DNA from 3 places in the Streptomyces sp. NPDC021224 genome. Region 3 is predicted to be linked to each of the others. Evidence: riboswitches for the same ligand, from Rfam matches in the RefSeq annotation. Region 3 holds a riboswitch; each other region holds the start of a gene.
The links. A riboswitch is a leader RNA that binds a small molecule or an ion and turns the genes downstream of it on or off. The one in region 3 is predicted to bind cobalamin.
Positions count from the first base shown of each region.

Region 1: it holds a riboswitch for cobalamin, as region 3 does, so the genes downstream of both, ACH4PY_RS29220 (prenyltransferase/squalene oxidase repeat-containing protein) here and ACH4PY_RS26110 (cobalamin biosynthesis protein) in region 3, are expected to answer to the same signal.
Region 2: it holds a riboswitch for cobalamin, as region 3 does, so the genes downstream of both, metE (5-methyltetrahydropteroyltriglutamate--homocysteine S-methyltransferase) here and ACH4PY_RS26110 (cobalamin biosynthesis protein) in region 3, are expected to answer to the same signal.

Region 1 covers NZ_JBIRPW010000015.1:129,360-132,623, forward strand. The annotation lists gene ACH4PY_RS29210 (potassium transporter Kup) at 1-109, shown strand, start outside; gene ACH4PY_RS29215 (MerR family transcriptional regulator) at 180-962, shown strand; cobalamin riboswitch at 1,197-1,275, opposite strand; cobalamin riboswitch at 1,371-1,518, shown strand; gene ACH4PY_RS29220 (prenyltransferase/squalene oxidase repeat-containing protein) at 1,627-3,264, shown strand, end outside.
Region 2 covers NZ_JBIRPW010000016.1:133,413-136,676, forward strand. The annotation lists gene metE (5-methyltetrahydropteroyltriglutamate--homocysteine S-methyltransferase) at 1-1,627, opposite strand, end outside; cobalamin riboswitch at 1,796-2,017, opposite strand; gene ACH4PY_RS30050 (hypothetical protein) at 2,108-2,521, shown strand; gene ACH4PY_RS30055 (NAD(P)/FAD-dependent oxidoreductase) at 2,532-3,264, opposite strand, start outside.
Region 3 covers NZ_JBIRPW010000011.1:212,584-215,847, reverse strand. The annotation lists gene ACH4PY_RS26120 (anion permease) at 1-539, shown strand, start outside; gene ACH4PY_RS26115 (hypothetical protein) at 561-773, shown strand; cobalamin riboswitch at 915-1,046, shown strand; gene ACH4PY_RS26110 (cobalamin biosynthesis protein) at 1,169-2,152, shown strand; gene ACH4PY_RS26105 (cobyric acid synthase) at 2,161-3,264, shown strand, end outside.

The DNA.
Region 1 (3,264 bases), on a different contig from region 3:
GCGCAAACGGCTGTTCATCGCCACCTCCTACATCACCGCCGACGCCGCCGGGCATTTCGGCCTGCCCCGCGACCGCACGGTGATCATGGGCGCCAACATCGAGGTCTGACCGGCCCTCACCGCGTCCGCCCGGCCGCGGACTTGACCTTCGAGCCGGGTGGAAGGCCTACCGTCGCGGCATGGACGCGATGCGGATCTCCCAGCTGGCGCGGCGCTCCGGCGTCCCCGCCACCACACTGCGGTTCTACGAGCGCCAGGGCCTGCTGCCCGCCGAGCGCACCGGCGCCGGCTACCGGCTCTACCGCCAGGACGCGCTGGAGCGGCTGGCGTTCATCGGCGCCGCCAAGCAACTGGGCCTGCCGCTGGGGGAGATTGCCGAACTGCTTGCGGTGCGGGCGGGCGGCCGCTGCCGGGAGGTGAAGGCGGACCTGCGGCCGCGGATCGCCGCCCGGCTGGCCGCGGCCGAAAGCGCCGCGGCCGGGCTGCGCGACCTCGACGCGGCCCTGCGGGCGGCGATCGGGCACCTGGACGCGCTGCCGGACCGGGACGGCGGCTGCGACCCGCGGTGCGGTTTCCCCGCACCCGCCCGCCGCAAGCCGCCCGCGCCGGTCGCCGTGCGGCTGTCGCCGCGCGCCGGGGCCGCGGGCGCGCGGGAGCACGCCGGGGACCGGCGGACCGCCGCGGTCGCGTGCTCGCTGTCCGGCGGAGGCATGGCCGCGCGCGTCACCCGGTGGCGCCGCCTGCTCGCCGGGGCCGCCCGCGCCCCGCTGCCGGGCGGCCTGCGGCTGACCGTCCCCGCCGGACGGGCCGCCGCGCTCACCCGTCTGGCAGCGGCGGAACAGCGGTGCTGCCCCTTCTTCGACTTCCGCCTGCACCTGGACGGACCCCGGGCGCATCTGGAGGTCCGCGCCCCCGCCGAGGGCGCCGGTCTGCTCGCGGAGATCTTCGCCCCCGCCGTCTGAGGGAGCGGCACCGGCCGGGGCCGCGGTGGCGAGCAGCATCGTGCCCGCGGCGAGCGGGAGGGCGACGAGGGCGGTACGGGACCGGTGCGCGAGAGTGCGCATGCTCATGCGAAGTGCTCCTGGGGGTGGGGGCGCCGCACGTCCCGGCCCGAGGGCCCGTCACGGCCGCCCGGAGCAGAGGCGGTCGCCGCCCGGTCGCGTGGTCGGGCTTCCGCAGGTACAGCGTCGCCGGGCGGGTGATCGGGCTCGGGCGGACCCTGCGGCCCACCCCTACCGTTGCGCGTCAGCCCCGGGTTCCGACCGGGTTCCCCCTGCGCGGCGACTCGCGGAGGACAGGCCGACGGCGCCGCCCGGCAGAAGAGGGCGTCCGGGCGCCGGGCACGTGGTGAAGGCAACGGTGCGCGACGTTGACGTCACAGCACCTCGCGTGATGCCATGAAACGCATTTCCGATTCAGCAGCCAGGGGAAGCCGGTCCGAGTCCGGCGCTGACCCGCAACCGTAGGCCCTCCCCCGGAGGGCGAGCCGGAACACCTGCGCTGGACGAACGTCAGAACGCCGTCGAGGACTGCGGCACGGACGACCGGGCCGGCGCGCGCGAGTGTGCCGTCGCCCGCGCCTTCCGCGGTCCGCCGTCCTCGCCGGGCCGACCTGGGGGGCCACCCGTGCTTCACAACCTCCGGCGACGCGGCAGTGGACTGCCGCGTGCCGCCGTCCTGTCCACCGCCGCGGTGGCGCTGTTCGGCGCCGCCGGCCTCGTCCCGTTCGCGGGCACCGCGCAGGCCGACCCGATCGGCGACTGCACGCCGACGACCGGCGCGATCGTCGCGGTCGACTACGGGCACTGGGACGGCCCGGTGCTGCGCGGGTGCGACGCACACCCCACCACGGGCATGAACCTGCTGCACAACGGTGGGTTCAGCACGGCCGGTACGGCGCACGACGGCCCCGACTCCATCTGCCGGATCGGCAACGACGGCTACGACGGCGGCACCCCCCACCCCACGCCCGCCGACGAGACGTGCGCGGTCACGCCCCCCGCGAACGCCTACTGGTCCTTCTGGATCGCCCCCGCGGGCCAGGACACCTGGGTGTACAGCCCGCTCGGGGTGTCCGAGGACCACCCGGCGGACGGCGAGGTCGAGGCCTGGGTCTTCGGCGCGACCGGCACCGGCGGACCCTCCTTCACCCCGGCCTCGGTACGCGCGCCGGGCGGCCCGGCGACCACCTCCCCGGGCGGTCCGCCGCCCACGACCTCCGCCGACGTGCCGGCCGCCGCCGCCTGGCTCGTGGGCCGGCTCACCGACGGCGACCACGTCGCCGACGGCTCGGGCACCGTCGATTACGCCGCCTCCGTCCGGATCGGGCTCGCGCTCGCCGCGACCGGGGGACAGGACGGCGCGCTGCGGGCGATCGACGCCTACCTGGCCGCGCACGCCGACGCCTACCTGCTGCCCGACGCCGGCGACACCGTGCCGCGCTCGACCGCCGTCGCCGACCTCGCGCTGCTCACCGAGGTCCTGGGCGGCGACCCGACCCACGTCGGGGGCCGCGACCTGCTCGCCGACCTCACCGACCACGTGTGCACGGCCGTCGCGGGAAGCCTCGGCAACTGCACCGCCCCCGGCGACTTCTACGGCGCCACCTCTCCCGACACCCAGGCCCTCGCGCTGCTCGCGCTGTCGCGCGGCGGCGTCACCCCGCCCGCCGCGGCCGTGGACCGGCTCACCGGCATGCAGTGCGCGGACGGCGGTTTCTCCGGCTCGATGCCGGCGCCGGGCGGCCGCTGCGACTCCGACCCCGCCACCACCGCCGAGGCAGTCCTCGCCCTCAAGGGCCTGACCGGCACCGCGGACGCCGTCGCCGCCGCCTCGGCGTACCTGGTCACGACGCAGTCCGCGGACGGCGGTTACCCCGCCGCCGACGGCGCCCCCGCCGGTGACACCTCGACCACCGCCGCCGCCGCCCAGGCGCTGGGCCTGCTCGGCCGCACCGACGAGGCCGCCACCGCGCGCGGCTGGCTGGCGGCCCGGCAGACCGACGCCGGCGGCTTCACCGGCGACCCCTCCGGCACCGACCCGGACCTCTACCCGTCCACCGCCGCCACCCTCGCCGTGACCGGCAGCGACCTGGCGACGCTGACCCACCACCTCACCACGGCCACGCCCACCACCACGTGGCCGACCCCCTCGGCGAGCACCACGGGCACCCCGAGCGCCACCCCCACGGTGACGCAGACCCCGGCCCCGGCCCGGCCCGACCTGGCCAAGGGCGTCGCCTATCTCGTCAACCGTGACAACCTC
Region 2 (3,264 bases), on a different contig from region 3:
GGGAGATGTCACCGGCGAGGATCGGCGGCCGCACGTAGCGGGTGCCGTAGGACTGGACCCAGCCGTGCCGGGTGGCCAGGTAGCCGGTGAGCTGCTCGGCGAAGTACTGCACCATGTCGTTGCGCTCGGGCTCGCCGTGCACCAGGACGTCCAGGCCGGTCTTCTCCTGGAAGGTGATGACCTCGCGGACCGCGTCGCGCATCCGCTCCTCGTACCCGGCGGTGTCGATCCGCTTGCCGCGCAGGTCGGCGCGGGCGGCGCGCAGGTCGCCGGTCTGCGGGAAGGAGCCGATGGTCGTGGTGGGCAGCAGCGGCAGCCGCAGCCGGGCCCGCTGGGCGGCGGTGCGCTCGTCGTACGGCTGGGTCCGCCGGGTGTCGGCCTCGGTGACGGCCGCGGCCCGCGCCCGGACGGCCGGGTCGCGGGTGAGCGGGGACCGCGCGCGCGAGTCGAGCGCGGCGCGGTTGGCGGCCAGTTCGGCGGCGACGGCGTCCGTGCCGTGCGACAGGCCCGCGGCGAGGGTGGCGATCTCGGCGGTCTTCTGCCGGGCGAAGGCGAGCCAGGGCAGCACCCGCGGGTCGAGGTCGGCCTCGGCGGCGGCGTCGAGCGGCACGTGCAGCAGCGAGCAGGACGCGGCCACGTCGACCCGGTCGGCCAGGCCCAGCAGGGTGCCGAGGGTGGCGAGCGCCTTGCGCAGGTCGCAGGTCCAGATGTTGCGGCCGTCCACGACGCCCGCGACCAGGCGCTTGCCGGGCAGGCCGCCGACGGCCGCGAGGCCGTCCAGGTTGGTGGCTGCCGGGCCGGTGAAGTCCAGGGCCAGGCCCTCGACGGGGGCCTCGGCCAGCACCGGCAGGGCGTCGCCGAGCCGGTCGAAGTAGGAGGCGACCAGCAGCTGGGGGCGGTCGGTGAGGGAGCCCAGCGCGCGGTAGGCGCGGGCGGCGGCGTCCAGTTCGGCGGCGTCCCGGTCCTGGACGAGGGCGGGCTCGTCGAGCTGGACCCATGCGGCGCCCGCCGCGCGCAGGTCGGCGAGCACGGTGGCGTAGACGGGCAGCAGCCGGTCCAGCAGGCTCAGCGGCTCGAAGTCCGCGGGCGCGCCGGGCGCCGGCTTGGCCAGCAGCAGGTAGGTGACGGGGCCGACGAGCACCGGCCGCGGGGTCAGGCCCAGGGCCAGCGCCTCGCCGAACTCGGCGAGCTGCTTGGCCGGGTCGGCGGTGAAGACGGTGTCGGGCCCGAGTTCGGGCACCAGGTAGTGGTAGTTCGTGTCGAACCACTTCGTCATCTCCAGCGGCGCGACGTCCTGCGTGCCGCGGGCCATGGCGAAGTAGCCGTCGAGCGGGTCGGCGTCGACCGCGGAGCGGTGCCGCGCGGGGATCGCGCCGACCATGACGCTGGTGTCGAGGACGTGGTCGTAGAGCGAGAAGTCGCCGGTGGGCACCTCGTCGACGCCGGCCTCGGACAGCTGCCGCCAGTTCGCCCGGCGCAGTTCCGCCGCGGTACCGCCGAGCGTCTCGGCGCTGACGCGGCCCTTCCAGTAGCCCTCGACGGCCTTCTTCAGTTCCCGGTCGGCACCCTGGCGGGGGTAGCCGTACACGGTGGCCCGTGCTGCCGCGGCTGCGGGCTTGGTTGTCACGGAGATCTCCTTCACGAGATGGATCCCTGAGATCCCGGCGACGGGACGGGGGCGTGAAGGGTGGCGCAGCCGGGCGGTCCCGGAGTTCCCCCCGAAAGGGGTACGTCCGCCCGCCGTTTGTCTGTCGCCGACCCGCCCTCGAGGTCACCGGGATGTCCGTACGCGATCGGTCGCGTACGGGCAACGGGCAGGTCTTCGGACTCGCGGGCACTCTGCCGGGAGGCAGTTGTCCTACTGGCCGTCGCTTCCCAGGTCCGCGGCCCGGACCCAGTGCGTATGACGGCGGTCGTTCCCACTCACCGCTGCGGGGCAGTCCCGGATTCCCACCGGGTTCCCTCTTGCGACGCGCCTGCCTGGCGGGCAGGGCGAACCAGTTGCACCTCCCAGCCTAGAACGCCGGACAACTTCCGGCTGCCGTTGTCCACAACCCGGAGCGATGTCATATTAAGGTTAGGCTTACCTAAATAACGAGGAGGACGTGTGACCAGGACCGCCGACCGGTGCGAGCCCTCCGCCGCGGAGCGCGTACGCAGCATCCTGACGGCCGCGGGCTCCGCCGCCGTCACGGCCAACGGCGCGCACGAGGACTTCCTGACCGGGGTGGACGCCGACCTCGACGGCGGGACCCTGCTGCTGACCGTCCCCGTGGACAGCGGCGCCGCCGCCGAGGCCTCCCGCGGCCCGGCGGTCGGCATCCCCGCGGTGCTGGAGTGGACGGACCTCGCGCCCGTTCCGGTACGCGACCGGGTCCGCGCCCAGGTACGGATCACCGCCCGGCTGCCCTTTCCGCACCCGCTGACCGGGCCCGACGAACTGGGCCACCACATCCACGCCCTGCTCACCCGCGCCTTCCACGAGCGGCACCACACCCGGTACGGCCGTCGGCGCCGGTGACCGGACGCCGCTACCCACCGGCCGCGCGGTCGGCGAGGATCTCGCGGGCGGCACGGGCACCGGAGGCGAGGGCGCCCTGCACGGAGCCGGTGGCGCGGTGGTCGCCGCAGACGTGCACACCGGGGGAGTGGCGCGTGCTCCGGGAGAGCGGCCAGGGCGGCGGCATCGCCGGCAGCGCCTCCGGCACCGGGTAGACGGCCACCGGCTCCCAGCCGCCGGTGTCCGTCCCGTACAGCTCGGCAAGCACGCCGCGCACCCGCGCCTCCCGCTCCTCGGGGGCGTCCGCGCCCAGCACCGAGGTGGCCACCAGCGCCCGCCCGCGCGGCGCGTACGACGGCGCGACCTCGCTGATCACCACCGTGTTGAGCACCCGCCGCGCACTGTCCACGACCAGCGTGGGTTCGGCCAGCGGCGGCCGCGGGACGGCGTGGTAGTACGTGGTGACCGCGCGCACCGGCGGCACGGCGAGTCCCGGCAGCAGCTCCGCCGCGGCCCCCGGCCCGGTCGCGACGACCACCGTGCGGGCCGACTGCTCGCTGCCGTAGGCGGTCAGCACCCCCGTACCGGTCAGCCGCTCCACCGGGACGCCCAGCTCCACCGTGCCGTCGGGCAGGTCCGCGGCGAGCTGCTCGGGCACGGCGGCGACGCCGCGCGCGGGCAGGCACAGCCTCCCGCGCATCATCGAGCGCCACACCAGGTGGAAGTAGCGGCTGGAGGTCTCAAGGTCGTCCTCCAGGAACACG
Region 3 (3,264 bases):
CGGCCATCGCGCTGGGCACGTACATCGGCGGCTGGCGGATCATCCGCACGATGGGCAAGGGCCTCACCGACATCCAGCCGCAGCAGGGCTTCGCGGCGCAGACCGGCGCCGCCGCCACCATCCTGGCCTCCTCGCACCTGGGCTTCGCGCTGTCCACCACGCAGGTGTGCTCCGGCTCGGTCATGGGCGCGGGGCTGGGCCGCAGCGGCGCGGTGGTGCGCTGGAGCACCGCGGGGCGGATGGTCGCCGCGTGGGCGCTGACGCTCCCCGCGGCCGGGCTGGTCGGCGCGGGCGCCGCGCTGCTGGCCGACCAGGGCAACTGGGGTGTGGCCGCGGTCGCCGTGCTCGGACTCGCGGTGTGCGCCGCGATCCGTACGGCGGCGCGCCGCAGGCCCGTCACGCACGCCAACGTCAACGACGAGGTCGGCGGTGACACCGCCGGTGCCGCCGAGCCGCAGGGCGCGGTCACCGCGGCCATCGCCGCCGTGATCCCGCCGCCGGCCGGCAGCCCGGCACCCGCCCCCACCGCGACGGTCTGACCCCGGTCCGAAGGAGCCCTCATGAGCATCGACTGGCACGCCCTCGGCACTGTCCTGGTCGTCACCCTGCTGTCCACCGTCGGCCTGGTCGGCGTCTTCACCCTCGGCGTGGTCGGCCTGTCCCGGCCCGCGGCCGGGCCCGGCGGCGTGGCCGCGCGCGGCGGCGCGTACGTGTGCTTCGCCGCGTGCGCGGCGGCGGTCGCGTGGGGCATCTGGCTCATCGTCGCCAAGTAGCGCCCCCTGCCCGCCGGCGCCGTCCGGCTCTCTTCCGCGACGGGGTGTGGACCTCACCACACTCCGTCGCCGCAGGTCAGGGGCAGGTTGACGCGGTCGTTGCGGGCGTGGTGGACTGCCGGATGCCATAACGGCGGCAGGAGAGGAAGTCCGGTGCGAATCCGGCGCGGTCCCGCCACTGTCACCGGGGAGTGCACTCCCGAACCCGTACGTCACGGCCGGTTCACCGGCTGGAAGACCCGGGAGTGCGTAGATCCGGGAGCCAGGAGACTCTCACCGCCGGTCACGTCGAACCAGGGCGCGGACCCTGAGTGAGGACAACAGCCATGCCCGGCGCCACTCCCCCACCCCCTCCCACCGCCACCGCCCCGCGAGGTGTGACGGCGGTCTGAGCCATGCGTGCCGACCGCACCTACGCGTACGGCGCCGCACTCGGCTTCCTCGGCGATCTCGTCGCGGGCGACCCGCGCCGCGGCCACCCGGTCGCGGCCTTCGGGCGCGCGGCGGGAGCGCTGGAGCGCCGGCTGTGGCGCGACGACCGACTCACCGGCGCCCTGTACACGGCGCTGTGCGCCGGGGCCGCCGCCTCCGCCGCCGGGCTCGCCGCGCGTGCCGCCCGCCGCTCCCCCGCGGCCTCCACCGCGCTGGCCGCGGCCTGCACCTGGGCCGTCCTCGGCGGCACCTCGCTGGCGCGCGAGGCGCGCGCGATCGGCGCCGCGCTGGAAGCCGGGGACCTCGACGCGGCACGGGCCCGGCTGCCGCACCTGTGCGGGCGCGACCCGCAGCACCTGGACGCCGCCGGGATCGCCCGCGCGGTCGTCGAGTCCGTCGCCGAGAACACCTCGGACGCGGTCGTCGGCGCCCTGGTGTGGGGCGCGGCCGCAGGTCCCGCCGGGCTCGCCGGATTCCGCGCCGCCAACACGCTGGACGCGATGGTGGGCCACCGCTCCCCGCGCCACCTCCGGTTCGGCTGGGCCTCGGCCCGGCTCGACGACGTGGTGGGATGGCCCGGCGCCCGCCTCACCGCGGCGCTCGCCGTCCTCGCGGGCCCGCACCCGCGCGACGCCCGGCGCACCTGGCGGCGTGACGCCGCCGCCCACCCGAGCCCCAACGCGGGCCCGGTGGAGGCCGCCTTCGCCGGTGCCCTCCGTGTCCGGCTGGGCGGCACCCTCTCGTACGCGGGCCGCACCGAGCACCGCGCGGTGCTGGGTGCCGAGTTCCCGCCCCCGGCGGTGGCGGACATCGAACGGGCGATCGCCCTGTCCCGCCGGGTGTCGGCGCTGGCCGTCGCGGTGAGCGTGCTGCCGTCGCTGCTGACCGGAGACGGCGACGGCGGCGGCCCGCCGTCCGGCCGTCGCCGCCGGGGGGAGGCGTCGTGAGGGGTCTCATGGTCGCCGGGACCGCGTCCGACGCGGGCAAGAGCGTGGTCACCGCGGGGATATGCCGCTTCCTGGTGCGGCAGGGCCTGCGGGTCGCCCCGTTCAAGGGGCAGAACATGTCGCTCAACTCCTTCGTCACGCGGGACGGCGCGGAGATCGGGCGGGCGCAGGCCGTGCAGGCGCAGGCGGCGCGCGTGGAGCCGTCCGCGCTGATGAACCCGGTGCTGCTCAAGCCGGGTGGCGACCGCAGCAGCCAGGTGGTGCTGCTGGGGAAGCCGGTGGGCGAGATGTCGGCCCGCGGCTACCACGGTGCCGGCGGTTTCCAGGGCGGGCTGGTGGACGTCGTCGCCGACTGCCTGGCGCAGCTGGGGCGTTCGTACGACGCGGTGATCTGCGAGGGCGCCGGGAGCCCCGCGGAGATCAACCTGCGGCGTACCGACATCGTCAACCTGGGCCTGGCGCGCCGCGCGGGGCTGCCCGCGCTGCTGGTGGGCGACATCGACCGAGGCGGCGTCTTCGCCGCGTTCTTCGGCACGACCGCGCTGCTGCCGCCCGAGGAGCAGGCGCTCGTCGCGGGCTACGTGGTGAACAAGTTCCGGGGCGACGTGACGCTGCTGGAGCCGGGCCTGGAGATGCTGCGCGGGCTGACCGGCCGCCCGACGCTGGGCGTGCTGCCGTACGCGCGCGGCCTGGACATCGACGAGGAGGACGGCCTGCACGTCCGCGAGCACGCGGCGGGCGAGCCGTACGGGCACGAAACGCTGCGGGTCGCGGTCGTGCCGCTGCCGCTGATGTCGAACTTCACGGACCTGGACGCGCTCGCCGCCGAGCCCGGTGTGGAGGTGCGCTTCACCGACCGGCCCACGGAGGTGGCCGCCGCCGACCTGGTGGTGCTGCCGGGCACCCGCGGCACCGTGCGGGCGCTGGAGTGGCTGCGCGGGCGGGGCCTGGCGGCGGCGGTGGAGCGCCGCGCGGCGGCGGGCCGCCCGGTGCTGGGCATCTGCGGCGGCTTCCAGATCCTCGCCGAACGCATCGAGGACGACGTCGAGTCGAAGGCCGGTACGGTCCGCGGCCTCGGACTGCTGCCCGCCCGGATCCGCTTCGCCGCCGCC